3 regions of the Kocuria sp. SM24M-10 genome follow, and region 3 is predicted to be linked to each of the others. Evidence: predicted binding sites of a transcription regulator. Region 3 holds the regulator's gene; each other region holds the start of a gene.
The links. Region 3 encodes LexA, which represses DNA repair genes until DNA is damaged. Its sites were predicted from a motif close to TCGAACANNTGTTCGA; they were not measured.
Positions count from the first base shown of each region.

Region 1: the regulator LexA is predicted to act here: its motif matches at 2,219-2,234, upstream of ABL57_RS04295 (LexA family protein).
Region 2: the regulator LexA is predicted to act here: its motif matches at 1,578-1,593, upstream of ABL57_RS05170 (DUF6504 family protein).

Region 1 is NZ_LDNX01000039.1:8,742-12,771, forward strand. It holds gene ABL57_RS22870 (DUF4113 domain-containing protein) at 504-1,238, opposite strand; partial or broken gene ABL57_RS22875 (DNA polymerase V subunit UmuC) at 1,326-1,766, opposite strand; gene ABL57_RS04295 (LexA family protein) at 1,782-2,195, opposite strand; gene ABL57_RS04300 (hypothetical protein) at 2,834-3,157, shown strand; gene ABL57_RS04305 (hypothetical protein) at 3,265-4,030, opposite strand, start outside.
Region 2 is NZ_LDNX01000044.1:2,148-6,177, forward strand. It holds gene ABL57_RS05155 (SOS response-associated peptidase) at 1-366, shown strand, start outside; gene ABL57_RS05160 (pyridoxamine 5'-phosphate oxidase family protein) at 390-782, shown strand; gene ABL57_RS05165 (GNAT family N-acetyltransferase) at 801-1,304, opposite strand; gene ABL57_RS05170 (DUF6504 family protein) at 1,656-1,979, shown strand; gene ABL57_RS05175 (fumarylacetoacetate hydrolase family protein) at 2,089-2,928, shown strand; gene ABL57_RS05180 (TIGR03885 family FMN-dependent LLM class oxidoreductase) at 3,008-3,976, shown strand.
Region 3 is NZ_LDNX01000119.1:22,689-26,718, forward strand. It holds gene ABL57_RS13545 (histidinol-phosphate transaminase) at 1-476, opposite strand, end outside; gene ABL57_RS13550 (multidrug efflux SMR transporter) at 538-858, opposite strand; gene ABL57_RS13555 (multidrug efflux SMR transporter) at 858-1,295, opposite strand; gene ABL57_RS13560 (LysM peptidoglycan-binding domain-containing protein) at 1,384-1,803, opposite strand; gene lexA (transcriptional repressor LexA) at 2,148-2,921, shown strand; gene ABL57_RS13570 (ATP-dependent DNA helicase) at 3,025-4,030, opposite strand, start outside.

The DNA of each region.
Region 1 (4,030 bases), on a different contig from region 3:
CACCTTCATGCCCAGATGCTGCAATTGACACTTCCCAGCGAAAGCTTGATCAAAGGGCTCGTCAGGTCCGCATCCGAGAAGGGCTAGGGCCACAGGGAACTTTTCGCACCTTGTTTTATGCACCACACTGGTGTGGTTTTGGTACTACACCAGTACAATCCTGGTGCCGCACTGGTTACCGTTGGTGCGGCTCCTACATACCCAAATATCGCCGTAGGGCCGGACTAAACGCACGAACCATCGTCCCCAATCGGGTGGAGCGCGCGAAGTGACAGTCCCCGGAGATAGGCGGCGGGAGATCACCCGTCCTGATAGAGCAAAGGAGCCGTCATCCATAATCGGTACCACACTGGTACCAAATCTGTGTGGTACCAGTGTGGTACCGATATGGCACAAGCTACATGTCAGGAGCGCGCCCAGGACCCTTCAGGAAGTCTCCAGCGCCAAAGAGCACGTGGTGGATGCCGCGCCTTGACGCAGTGCCGGAGGTGGTGAGCGACCGATTAGCTGACGGTACGTAGCTCTGCCCAATCTGTGGTGTAGCGCGGGGAAAGATCTGCTTGGCGGTTCGCCCAAGGGGCAGGGGAGTGGGCGCCGAGGCGACCCAGGGCGAGGGCGCCGGCACCGAAGCGGCGGTTCACCGCGTCGATGAGCTCCCCGATGGGGGCGGGCTGATCCAGCACCCCGGGCAGGACGGGCACCGACCCCTCGGGGGCCAGGTCCATGCACAAAATGCCGGCGCGCATGTAGGACATGCCATGCATCAGCTTGGGCACCAGGGCTGCCCGGGCCGCGGCCACCAGGGGAGTGGGCTCGTTGGTGGGCACAGCCAGACGCACCTGGGTGGAGACATTGTGGGTGGGTCCGGGGCGGTACGGTGAAGTGGTGGCGAAGGCGGTGAGGCGCCCGGTGACTTCGCCTTCCTTTCGGAGTCGGCGGGAGGTGCGTTGGGCGAACTCAGCCACCGCAGCCCCGACGATCTCCGGATCCCAGATCGGGTCCGGGAACGACCGAGAGACCAGGATCTGCTGTTTGGTCGCGACCTCGTCCTCCACCGGGATGGCGGGGAAGCCGTTGAGCTCGAGCACGGTGCGCATCTGCACCACGGAGAACTTGTCCCGGATGGCCACCGGATCGGCATCGCGCAGGTCGGCAATGGTCTGGATCCCCATTGCCTCCAACCGCTTGGACAGCCGCCCGGCGATGCCCCAGACCTCGGTCACGGGCAGGGCCGCCATGAGCCGGTCCCAGTACCCGTCCGGGGCCTGGTCCCAGTGGACAATCCCACCGGTGGCGGGCAATTTCTTCGCGGTCTCGGTGGCGATCTTGGCCCGCGTCTTGGAGTTGGCGATCCCGATGCTCACGGGCAGCCCGATATTGCGGGCCACGGTGGCTTGCAGCCGGCGGGCCCATCGGACCTGCTCGGCTGGGGTGCCCTCGGGTGGGAGCAGGAAGCACTCGTCGATGGAGTACACCTCCTGGCCCATTGCGTGGCGGGCCAGCAGCAGCATCACCCGCTCCGACAGATCCGCGTAGAGCTGGTAGTTGGACGACCGTTTGATCAGCCCCCACCGGGCCGCGTCGGCGCGCAGCTAGAACCAGGGGTCACCCATCGTGATCCCCAGCGCCTTGGCCTCGGGGGAGCGGGCGACCACGCACCCGTCGTTGTTGGAGAGCACCACCAGCGGCTTGCCCGCCAGGGAGGGCTCGAAGAGCACCTCGCAGGAGGCGTAGAAGTTGTTCACGTCCACCAGGGCGATCACCACACACCACCACCCTCGTCAGTGGACGTGGCGGATGCCGTAGACCACCACACCCCAGACCACCAGCTCCGACAAAGACGGGACCTCCACATCCGGGTAGGCCGGGTTCTCCGGATGCCGCACCACCCGGCCCGGGTACACGTGCAGGGTCTTGATGGTCAAATCCCCGTCCAGGACCGCGATCACCACACTGCCATGCTTCGGCGTCAGGGAACGGTCCACGAGCACCTCGTCCCCGTGATAGATCCCGATGCCTTCCATCGAGTCCCCGGTGACGCGGAACAGGTAGGTGGAGGTCACATCGCGGATCAACACCTCGTTGAGGTCGATCCGCCCGTCGTCGAAGCTGTCCTGGGCGGGGGAGGGGAACCCGGCCGGGACCCGGACCAGGACCGCGTTCACCAGCACGGGATCATCAATGGCTAACGGCACGGGGGGTCTCATACCCGCCAGAATAAAACATATATTCGATACCAGGTGACCCAATCACAATCAACACGTACATAAATACGCACTGATCAGTACTCGTGCTCTGGAGTCTGGTCGTCGGCCCGGACACCCCAAGAACGGCACCCCCGGGCCCGGTGATGGTCCGTTCGGTGTGATCGGTGCAACATTTCGCATGATGTTGCCCCTGATCAGCGGCATCGCCCACAGTGGGGGAGGCGATGAGCGGGACCCGCCGGGGGGCGAGTCCCAGGTTCGACCTCAGATCTCCAGGCGCACCCCGCCGGGCAAGAGACAACGGGGTCCTGCCGGTGGAGGCGACCAGCGCGTGCGCCTGGCGGTCGATGATGGAGGCGGTCCCGGGCCGGGGGCCCGGGACCGCCTCCACCCACACTCCCCGCACCCGGAGACCACCACCGGTAGATTTTGGTCACCCCGGACGCAGCGGTGTCCTGCTCGGCAGTCCACTACCGCGGCCCCGTCGGGTGACTTCAGTGTCGTTACCCGTCCGCCAGACAGGCCATCGCCGCGAGAGCGACCCCAGGGGACGTGTGGTGTGTGGTTGGCGCGGGTGCATAGCCTGGCCGCAGCACGGGGGAGGGGAGCGTGGCATGTACGCACGGGTGAGTGCCTATGAGGGTGGGTATCCGCAGGACTACGACGCCGGCCTGCACGCCCTGCGCACGGAGGTCTTGCCTCAACTCCACGGGCTGCCCGGATACCGAGGTGCGGTGAGTCTGGTAGATCGTGCCACCGGCCGGAGCCTGTCGATCACCTACTGGGTCGATGAGCAGGCCTTGGTCGCCAGCCGGTCCACCGTGGAGGCGATCCGGGAGCGGGCCGCCGCGACCTCCGGCTCGCGCATCCTCGAGGTCACCGAGTACGAGGTCGGCTACACCGACCTCTCCACACCCCCGGACTTTCCCCCGCAGGCGCCCCGGCCGTGACCGGCAGTACCTCCGCCTGTTCCAGCGCCCGGACATGCCAGGGACCCGTCCCGCCCGCAGCTGAACCCGAGCTCACCGCGAGCCGCAGCAGGCAAGGACACCTCGCATCACTGCGTACCGGGGGCGCCGGCCCGCCGAGCAGCCTCGGCCACCCCGGCCGCGTAGGCGGCTGCGAATCGCTCCTTGAGCGGACGCCGCGCCGCCGACAGCTCGTCAGCCGGCCTAACGGCCACGCCCCCCGCCCCGGCACCCTCGGGGGCGGCTGCAGCAGCTTCCTGCCGGGCCGCATAACGGGCGGCGGCGGCCACCGCTTCGGCCCGGCGCTGTTCGGCCTCAGCCGCGGCGCGCTGGTCGGGGGAGCGGTGCGGGGTGCCGTCCTGGTGCGTCCAGGCCCGCAGGCGGGCGGCGAACCAGGCCCCGGGGTGCTCGATGCCGGTGAGAGCGTCGTGGGTGTAGCGCTGACCGTTAGGTGCCCAGTCCAGGGCGTGGAGCACATCGGCGATGGTCCAACCGGCCTGGAAGTGGGTCTTGGCCACCGAGACCACGTAGGCGGTGGTAATTCGTCGCAGCACCAGCGCATGGTGCTGCAGTTCCAACCCCGCGCAACGATAAGCCTGCTTCCAATTCGACCGGGCCGCCTCTACACTCAAAGGCCGAACCGTTGCATGAGCCGGCCACAGCGGATTTGTCCGCTGGGCCAGGGCGGCTTGGACTTCTAGCCGCTGCGCGGCGGCCTTGGCAGAGGGCCGCGGCGTAGCCGCGTCCTTCCGGGGAAGGCTCTCGCGCGCGTGCGGGGGAGGACATACCCCCTTCGGGGGGACCGGGCCGACATTTATATCCACAGCCTCAGCTGCCTCCTCTGGGGTGTTCTCG
Region 2 (4,030 bases), on a different contig from region 3:
TGGCGGGTGCCCGAGGGCGCGGAGCTGCACTCGGCGGCCCTGCAGCCCGGCCGGGACGGCGGGGGCAGCACGTGGCTGCTGTCCTGCTCGATCCTCACCACCGACTCCCCGGAGCCCTCCGCCGAGCACCCCGTGCTGGGCGAGCTGCACGAGCTGCACGACCGGATGCCGATCCCGCTGGCCCCCGAGCACGTCGACGACTGGCTGCGCCCGGGGGAGGACGACGCCCCGCAGCTGGTGGACCTGGTCCGGGCCGAGGCGCACCGGACGGCCGCCCGGTGGGTGCTGGACCCGGTGGACCCGGCCGTCGGCAACGTGCGCAACAACTCCCCGGAGCTCGTCCTCCCGCAGCGGAGCCTGTTCTGAGCGCCGGGGAGGCCCTCCGCCGGATCCGCGACTTCGTGCGGACCCACGGCGGCGGGGTCGTGGCGACCAACAGCGGCACCGGCTGCCCCGAGTCCGCGTGGATCAACCTCACGGCCCACGAGGACGGGCGGCTGGTCTTCGGCACGAACGAGCGCAGCCGCAAGTACGCGAACCTGCGGGCCGACCCCCGGGTCTCCCTCGTGGTGGTCTCGGGGGACGGCCAGGAGTTCCAGGTCGAGGGGCGCGCCGCGGTGCTCGAGGGCCCCGCGGCGCAGGACGCCGGCGAGCTGCTGGAGTCCCGTCACCCGGGCGCCACGGGCAAGGACAGCACCCGGCTCGTGGCCGTGCGCCTGCACTGGGCCCGTTTCGTGGACGTCGCGGCCGACCCCCCGGTCCGGGAGGACCTCACCCTGTGAGCCCGGCTCCGCCGCGGCTCAGACGTAGTCCGTCTCGGGGACCCAGCGGTTGAAGTCGAGCGTCAGGTACAGCGCGAGCGCCGCCGCGTTGTCCTCCGCGATGCGCAGGCTCACCTGGTCGTAGCCGTTGTCGTAGAGGGTGCTCATGGCGCAGCGCACCAGCTGCTCGGCCAGGCCCTGCCGGCGGCGGGAGGCCGCCGTGAACAGCTCGAAGATGTAGGGGGTGTCGGGCAGGTCGTCGCCGACGCGCCGGGCCAGGACCAGGGCCGCGGCCACGACGGTCCCGTCGTCGTCCACCACCACCGGCGAGGCCTCGGGCAGGAAGGGCCCGTACTCGCCGTCGAAGACGCCCCGGATCACCGTGCGCGCCTCCTCGAGGCTGGAGACCCCGCCCTGCTCGTAGGAGGAGTAGTAGAGCTGGGCGAGGCTCTCGGCGTCCTCCGGGGTGGCCGGACGCAGGGACACGGCAGGAGTCCTGGTGTTCTCCGCCGTGTGGGCGATCAGCGTGATGGTTCCGGTCATGGAGGCCTCCGTGATGTCGGCGCCGGGTGATCCGGCGTGGGTCGGGCGAGGGGACAGGGGACGACCCGGGGGGTCTCGCGGGGCAAGCCCTCCGTGCTTTCAGCGTATCCATTTCGCTGGTCTTGTCCATGCTTCCCCGGTGGCTCCCCCGGTGCTCCCTCGGTGCTGCCCCGGCGCTCCCCGGGCGCGGGGCAGGGCGGCGGCCGGCCCGTGCGGACGCGGCCGCCGATGGGGAACACGTGTTCCGCCAGGACCATGCCGAGGGTTAGCCTGTCGTACAGGTGTTCTAGCTTCCAGGGGACAGGGCGCGCCGCGCGGCGGGCGCCGGGACCGAGGAGGGGAGGGGCCGTCGTGGGCTTTCTGACGGAGGGCGTCGAGGTGGACTGCGACGCCGGCGGCGTGCCGGTGACCGTGCGCTGGCGCGGACGGGGCTACCGGGTGGCGCAGGACCCCGTGCGCTGGTACGAGCGCCGGGCGTGGTGGGCCGAGGACGCCCGGCTGCCCAAGGACCGCGGGATCGGGGCGGTGGACCAGCAGATGTGGCGGGTCCAGGTCCAGCTCACCGTCCGCTCGGAGCTGCTGACCCTCGAGCTCGTCCACACCCTCGACACCGGTCGCTGGCGGCTGCTGGCGGCCACCAGCGCCTCGGGGGCCCAGGTGGTGCGCTGCGCCTAGGGGCGCCGGCCACCGCGCCCCGGGCGCATAGGATCGGAGGGCAGGGCCCGCCCGCCGCGCGCGGGGGAGCCCGGAGGCGCAGCATCCGCGGCACAGAAAGGCGGCACCCGTGAGACTCGGCACCGTGCGACGGAACGGCACCACCCAGGCCTTCCGCCAGGAGGCGGGGGAGACCGTCTACCTGCCCGTCCCCGACGTCGGGGCCCTCCTCGCCGGGGGCGACCTGCGGCCGGCCGGGGAGCCGGGTCCCGCGCCCGCCCCGGAGGAGCTGGCGACGCCCGTGCTGCGCCCCGGCAAGATCCTGTGCGCGGGGCTCAACTACTACGACCACGCGGAGGAGGTGGGCCAGGAGATCCCGGAGCACCCCACGATCTTCGCGAAGTACGCCACCGCGCTCATCGGCCCCACCGACCCCATCGCCATGCCGGAGGAGTCCGAGAAGATCGACTGGGAGGCCGAGCTGACCGCGGTGATCGGCTCGCCCCTGCGCCACGCCACGCCGGAGCAGGCCCGCGCCGCCGTCGCCGGGTACACGATCATGAACGACATCTCCGTGCGGGACTGGCAGGGCCGGACCTCCGAGTGGTTCCAGGGCAAGAACTTCGACCGCACCACCCCGGTGGGCCCCGTGGTCGTGACCCCGGACGAGGTCGACCCCGAGGCGGGGCTGGCCGTGCGCTGCAGCGTCGACGGCGTGCTCCACCAGGACTCCCGCACCGACCGGATGATCTTCTCCGCCGTGGCGCTGGTCGAGTACCTCAGCCGGTTCCTGACCCTCGAGCCCGGGGACCTCGTGGCCTGCGGCACCCCCGCCGGGGTGGGCCTGGCCAAGAAGCCCCGCCGGATCTGGCTGCGCGACGGCCAGGAGGTCGTCACCGAGATCGAGGGCATCGGGCAGCTGCGCAACGTCTGCACCCCCGCCGAGGAGCTCCTGGTCCGGACCTCCTGACCCGGGCCTCCCGACCCGGCCCGGCCGACCGGGCCGGCCGACGCCACCCATCCCGACCCGACCCCGACCGGAGGGCCCCATGGCGACCATCGGCTTCCACGCCTCCCACGAGCAGATCCCGCCCGAGCAGCTGCTGCGCGACGTCCGGCACGCCGAGCAGGCCGGCTTCGGCGCCGCCATGTGCTCCGACCACCTGGAGCCGTGGTCCCCGCGTCAGGGCCACTCCGGCTTCGCCCTGTCCTGGCTGGGCGCGGCGCTGGCCACCACGGCCCTGCCGTTCGGGTTCGTGCACGCCCCGGGCCGGCGCTACCACCCCGTGGTCACCGCCCAGGCCACGGCCACGCTCGCCCGCATGTTCCCCGGCCGGCTCTGGGCCGCCCTGGGCAGCGGGCAGCGGCTCAACGAGCGCCCGGTCAGCCCCGAGTGGCCGGGAAAGGAGCAGCGCCAGCAGTTCCTCGAGGCGAGCTTCGACGTCGTCCGCCGTCTGCACGCCGGGGAGGAGGTCAGCCGCCGCGCACCGCTGCACGCCGACCGTGCCCGGGTCTGGGACCCCCCGGAGGTCGCGCCGCCGCTGCTGGTGGCCGCCCTCACCCCGGCCACCGTCCGCCGCTTCGCCCCCGTGGCCGACGGGTTCATCACCGTCAACCAGCCCCTCGAGGACCTGCGGCGGATGCTCGGGACGTGGCGCGAGGCCGGCGGCACCGGGCGGGCCGCGCTGCAGGTGCACCTGAGCTGGGCGCCCTCCCCGGAGCAGGCCCGGGCCATCGCCTTCGAGCAGTGGCGCACCAACGTCTTCGACCCCGTCACCATGGCCGAGCTCGCCTCCCCGCAGGACTACCAGCGCAAGGCGGTCCAGCAGGACGTCGGGGACGAGCAGATCGCCGGGGCGGTCAACGTCTCCGCCGACCTCGGCCGGCACGCGCAGTGGCTGCACGAGTACGCCGAGCTCGGCTTCGACGAGATCCACCTGCACCACGTGGGGCAGGAGCAGGCGGCCTTCCTCGACGCCTTCGGGGACGCCGTGCTGCCCCAGTTCGCCGCTGCGTGACCCGCCCCGGCGTTTGCAATTGACTTAAGTTCGAACACATATTCGAATACCGGT
Region 3 (4,030 bases):
CGGTGCCGGCGGACCTGCTCGGCCGCCGACTCCGCGGTGAGCCCGAAGTCCGCGGATCGTTCCCCCGCCACGAAACCGGTGTGCGTGCCCGCGGCCAGCAGGGGGTACATGGAGTAGGTCGGGACGAAGGTGAGCAGGGAGCGCCCGGGGCCGCCGAAGGCCTGCAGGACCTGCTGCAGGATCTCGTTGGAGCCGTTGGCCGCCCAGAGGTTCTCGGCCTCCAGCCCGTTGCCCAGGTATCCGGCGAGCTCCTCGCGCAGGGCCGTGAACTCCCGGTCCGGGTACCGGTTGAGGGTCCGGGCCGCCGCGGTGACCTCCTCCACGATCGCGGCGTGCACGTCCGCCGGGACCGGGTGGGTGTTCTCGTTGGTGTTGAGCGCCACGGCGACGTCCAGCTGCGGGGCGCCGTAGGGGGCCTTGCCGCGCAGGTCGTCGCGCAGCGGGAGGGCGTTGAGTCGGTCCAGGTTCTGCGTCACCCGAACAGTTTAGACCTGCCCGCGGCGCCCGCCCGCGGAGGGCTCGAGCGGGGTGGAGGGGTCAGTGGGCGGCGCCGAGCTCGATCAGCAGCACGCCGCCCATGATGAGCGCGATGCCCAGCACCATGAGCCGGCTCAGCGGCTCGCCGAAGAGCAGCCGGCCCGCGACCGCGGTGAGCGCCACGCCCGCCGCGGCCCAGATGCCGTAGGCCACGCCCAGCCCCAGACCCTGGCGGAGGGCGAGGGCGAGCAGCGTGAACGCGAGCAGGTAGCCGGCCAGCACGGCGGCGTACCAGCGCCGGCGGCCCTGCGCCGCGACCCGCAGGGACAGGGTGGCGGCGACCTCGGTGAGGATCGCCCCGGTCAGGTACAGCCAGGCCATCAGGCGCCGCCGTCCCCGGCTGCCCGGTGGGCGCCGACCTCCACGCAGAGCACCCCGGCGACCACCAGGGCGATGCCGGCGAGCACCAGCGGGCTCAGGGCCTCCCCGAAGACCAGGGCCGCCAGGAGGGCGGTGAGCGTCACGCCCGTGGCCGCCCAGATCCCGTAGGCCACGCCGACGGGCAGCCCGCGGCGCAGCACCGCCGCGAGGAACACGAACGCGGCGCTGTAGCCGGAGACGACGAGCAGGTACCAGCCCAGGTGTTCCAGGGCGGCCTTCAGGGCCAGCGAGGCGGCCACCTCGCTGCAGATCGCGGCGCCCAGCAGCGGCCAGACGGTGTCCCTCCGGCTCCGGGGAGGCCGCGGGGCACCACGGGCGGACACGATGGACGGCGGGCTGCCGTGGTCGGGACGCGGACGGCGGGCTCCAGGGCTCATGCCCCGACCCTACCGACGCGGAGCACGGCGCCGGGACGGAGTGCCCGGCGGCAGGTCCGGCGTTCGGCCGGCCGGGACGGACGGCCCGTCAGGCGGCGGGGACCTCCAGGAGCTGGCCCGCGTGGAGGAGAGAGCTGTCGAGGTCGTTGAGCTCCACGATCTCGTCCATGACGTCCCGTGGGTCCCGCTCCGGGTCGGCCTGCACGGCCAGGTCCCACAGGCTCTGCCCGGGGTGCACCGTGGCCTGCTCCGTCCCGGCCCCCGTGACGGGCTCGCTGGTGGCCGTGGCCGTGGACGGGACGAGGAAGATCACGGCGAGCACGACCAGTGCCGCGGAGCCGGCCAGCACGGGCAGGCCCAGCAGCACCAGGCGACCCCGCCGGGTCAGGACCAGCGGAGCGCGGGAGGTCCCTGCCGACGGGCGGGCCCGGCGGGCCGCGCGGGCCGGGCCGCCGAGGGGCCGGGGGCGGCGCGCGACGACGGCGCTGAGGGTGGCACTGGCACTCATGACATGAACTCCTTGACGTTCCCGCACGGGGCGGGCGATCTCGAACACCGGTCCGACCGGCGGCCCGTCCGGGCCTGCATGCGATCGAACATACTTTCGAATACCGATGACCCATGTCTAGCACGCGTCTGCGAAGGCTGTCGACACCGGGTCGTACATATGTTTGAAGACACACGGCGTGTCGCCTAGGCTGGGAGCACGTTCGGGCCTCGGGCCGGCACGCGTTCCGACTTCCCCCGGCTCCCTGCTGGCTGAGACCCATCGAAGCACCCGGGTCCGACATCGGAACGGGGCCGGCGCGCACCGGAGGCACCACCAGCCGGACGCGAAAGGACGACGCTCCCATGGCTCAGCCCCCCACCCCCGAGGAGTCCCGCGCCCGGGCCGGGCGCACCGGCGGCCGCGCCCGCGGCCGGGGTCTCAGCGTGCGCCAGCGCACCATCCTCGAGGCCATCCAGCGCTCCATCGCCGAGCACGGATATCCGCCCTCGATGCGCGAGATCGGCGACCTCGTGGGCCTGGCCTCCCTCTCCAGCGTCACCCACCAGCTCTCCCAGCTCGAGAAGCTGGGCTACCTGCGCCGGGATCCGAAGCGCCCCCGGGCGATGGAGGTCCTCACGCCCCTGCAGCTGCGCGACGCGGCCGCCCCGGCGACCCCGGAGGCCCCGCACGAGCCGGCGGACGCGCCCCGCGGCCCCCGTGCCGGTGCACCGGGCGGCATGGCGGAGCTGTCCACCTCCGCGGACGTGACGATGGTGCCCCTGGTGGGCCACATCGCCGCCGGCGGGCCCATCACCGCCGAGCAGGACGTGGAGGACGTGCTGGCGCTGCCCCGCCAGCTGGTGGGCCACGGCGAGCTGTTCATGCTGCGGGTCAAGGGCGACTCCATGATCGACGCCGCCATCTGCGACGGCGACTGGGTCGTGGTCCGCCGGCAGAGCGCCGCCGACAACGGGGACATCGTGGCCGCCCTGCTCGACGACGAGGCCACGGTGAAGACCTTCCGCCAGCGCGACGGGCACACCTGGCTGCTGCCGCAGAACACCCGCTACGAGCCCATCCTCGGGGACCACGCCACGGTGATGGGCAAGGTCGTCTCGGTGCTGCGCAGCCTCTGAGAGCCGCTGTCCGGCACGCGCTGTCCGACAACCCGCTGTCCGGCGCCCGCAGCGGCACGGGGCGCGGCCGCTCGGCCGGGCCCCGTGCCGCGTCCTGACCGGGTCAGGCCGTCGCCAGGCGCGCCAGGGCCCCGAGCACCACCGAGCGGTCCGTGGTGGTCCACAGCGGCGGCAGCGACCCGCGCAGGAACCCCCCGTAGCGGGCCGTGGCGATGCGGGAGTCCAGGATCGCCACGACACCTCGGTCCCCACCGGCCCGGATGAGCCGGCCGGCGCCCTGGGCCAGCCGCACGGCCGCGTGCGTCGCGGAGACGGACATGAACCCGTTGCTCCCCGCCCGCTCGGCGGCCCGGCTGCGGGCCGTGGACAGCGGGTCGTCCGGACGCGGGAAGGGGATCCGGTCGATCATCACCAGCCGGCACGAGGCCCCCGGCACGTCGACGCCCTGCCACAGGCTCATCGTCCCGAACAGGCTCGTGGCGGGGTCGTCCGTGAACTCCTGGACGAGCCCGGCCAGCGAGGACTCCCCCTGGCAGAGGATCGGCAGGTCGGTGCGCCCGCGCAGGGCCTCCGCGGCCTCCTCCGCCGCCCGGCGGGAGGAGAACAGGCCCAGTGCCCCGCCGCGCGAGGCCTCGAGCAGGGCGAGCATCTCCTCCAGCTGGGCCTCGGTCAGGCGCCGGCCCGGCTTCTCCAGGTGCTTGGCGAGGTAGAGGATCCCCTGCCGCGGGTAGTCGAAGGGGCTGCCCACGTCCACGCCCTCCCAGCGCGGGGCGCCCTCGCCGCGGAGCCCGAGGGCCCCGGCGGCGGCGTCGAAGGAGGAGCCGACGGAGAGGGTGGCCGAGGTCAGCACCACGGTGCGGCCGTCGAAGAGGCCCTCCCGCAGGGTCCCGGCCACCGACAGCGGCGCCACGTGCAGGGTGGCCGGGTCGGTGTCCTCGGCGGGGACGTAGCCGCGGCCGGGCTCCCAGCCGCCCTGCCGCGAGATCCAGAGCACCTCGCGGGAGTCGGCGGCGGCGAGGATGCGCTCGGCCAGCTCCAGCACGTCGCTGACCCGTGAGCGGGCCATCTGCCGTCCGGCGTCCCCGTCCTTCTCACCCCCGGAGCCGCCC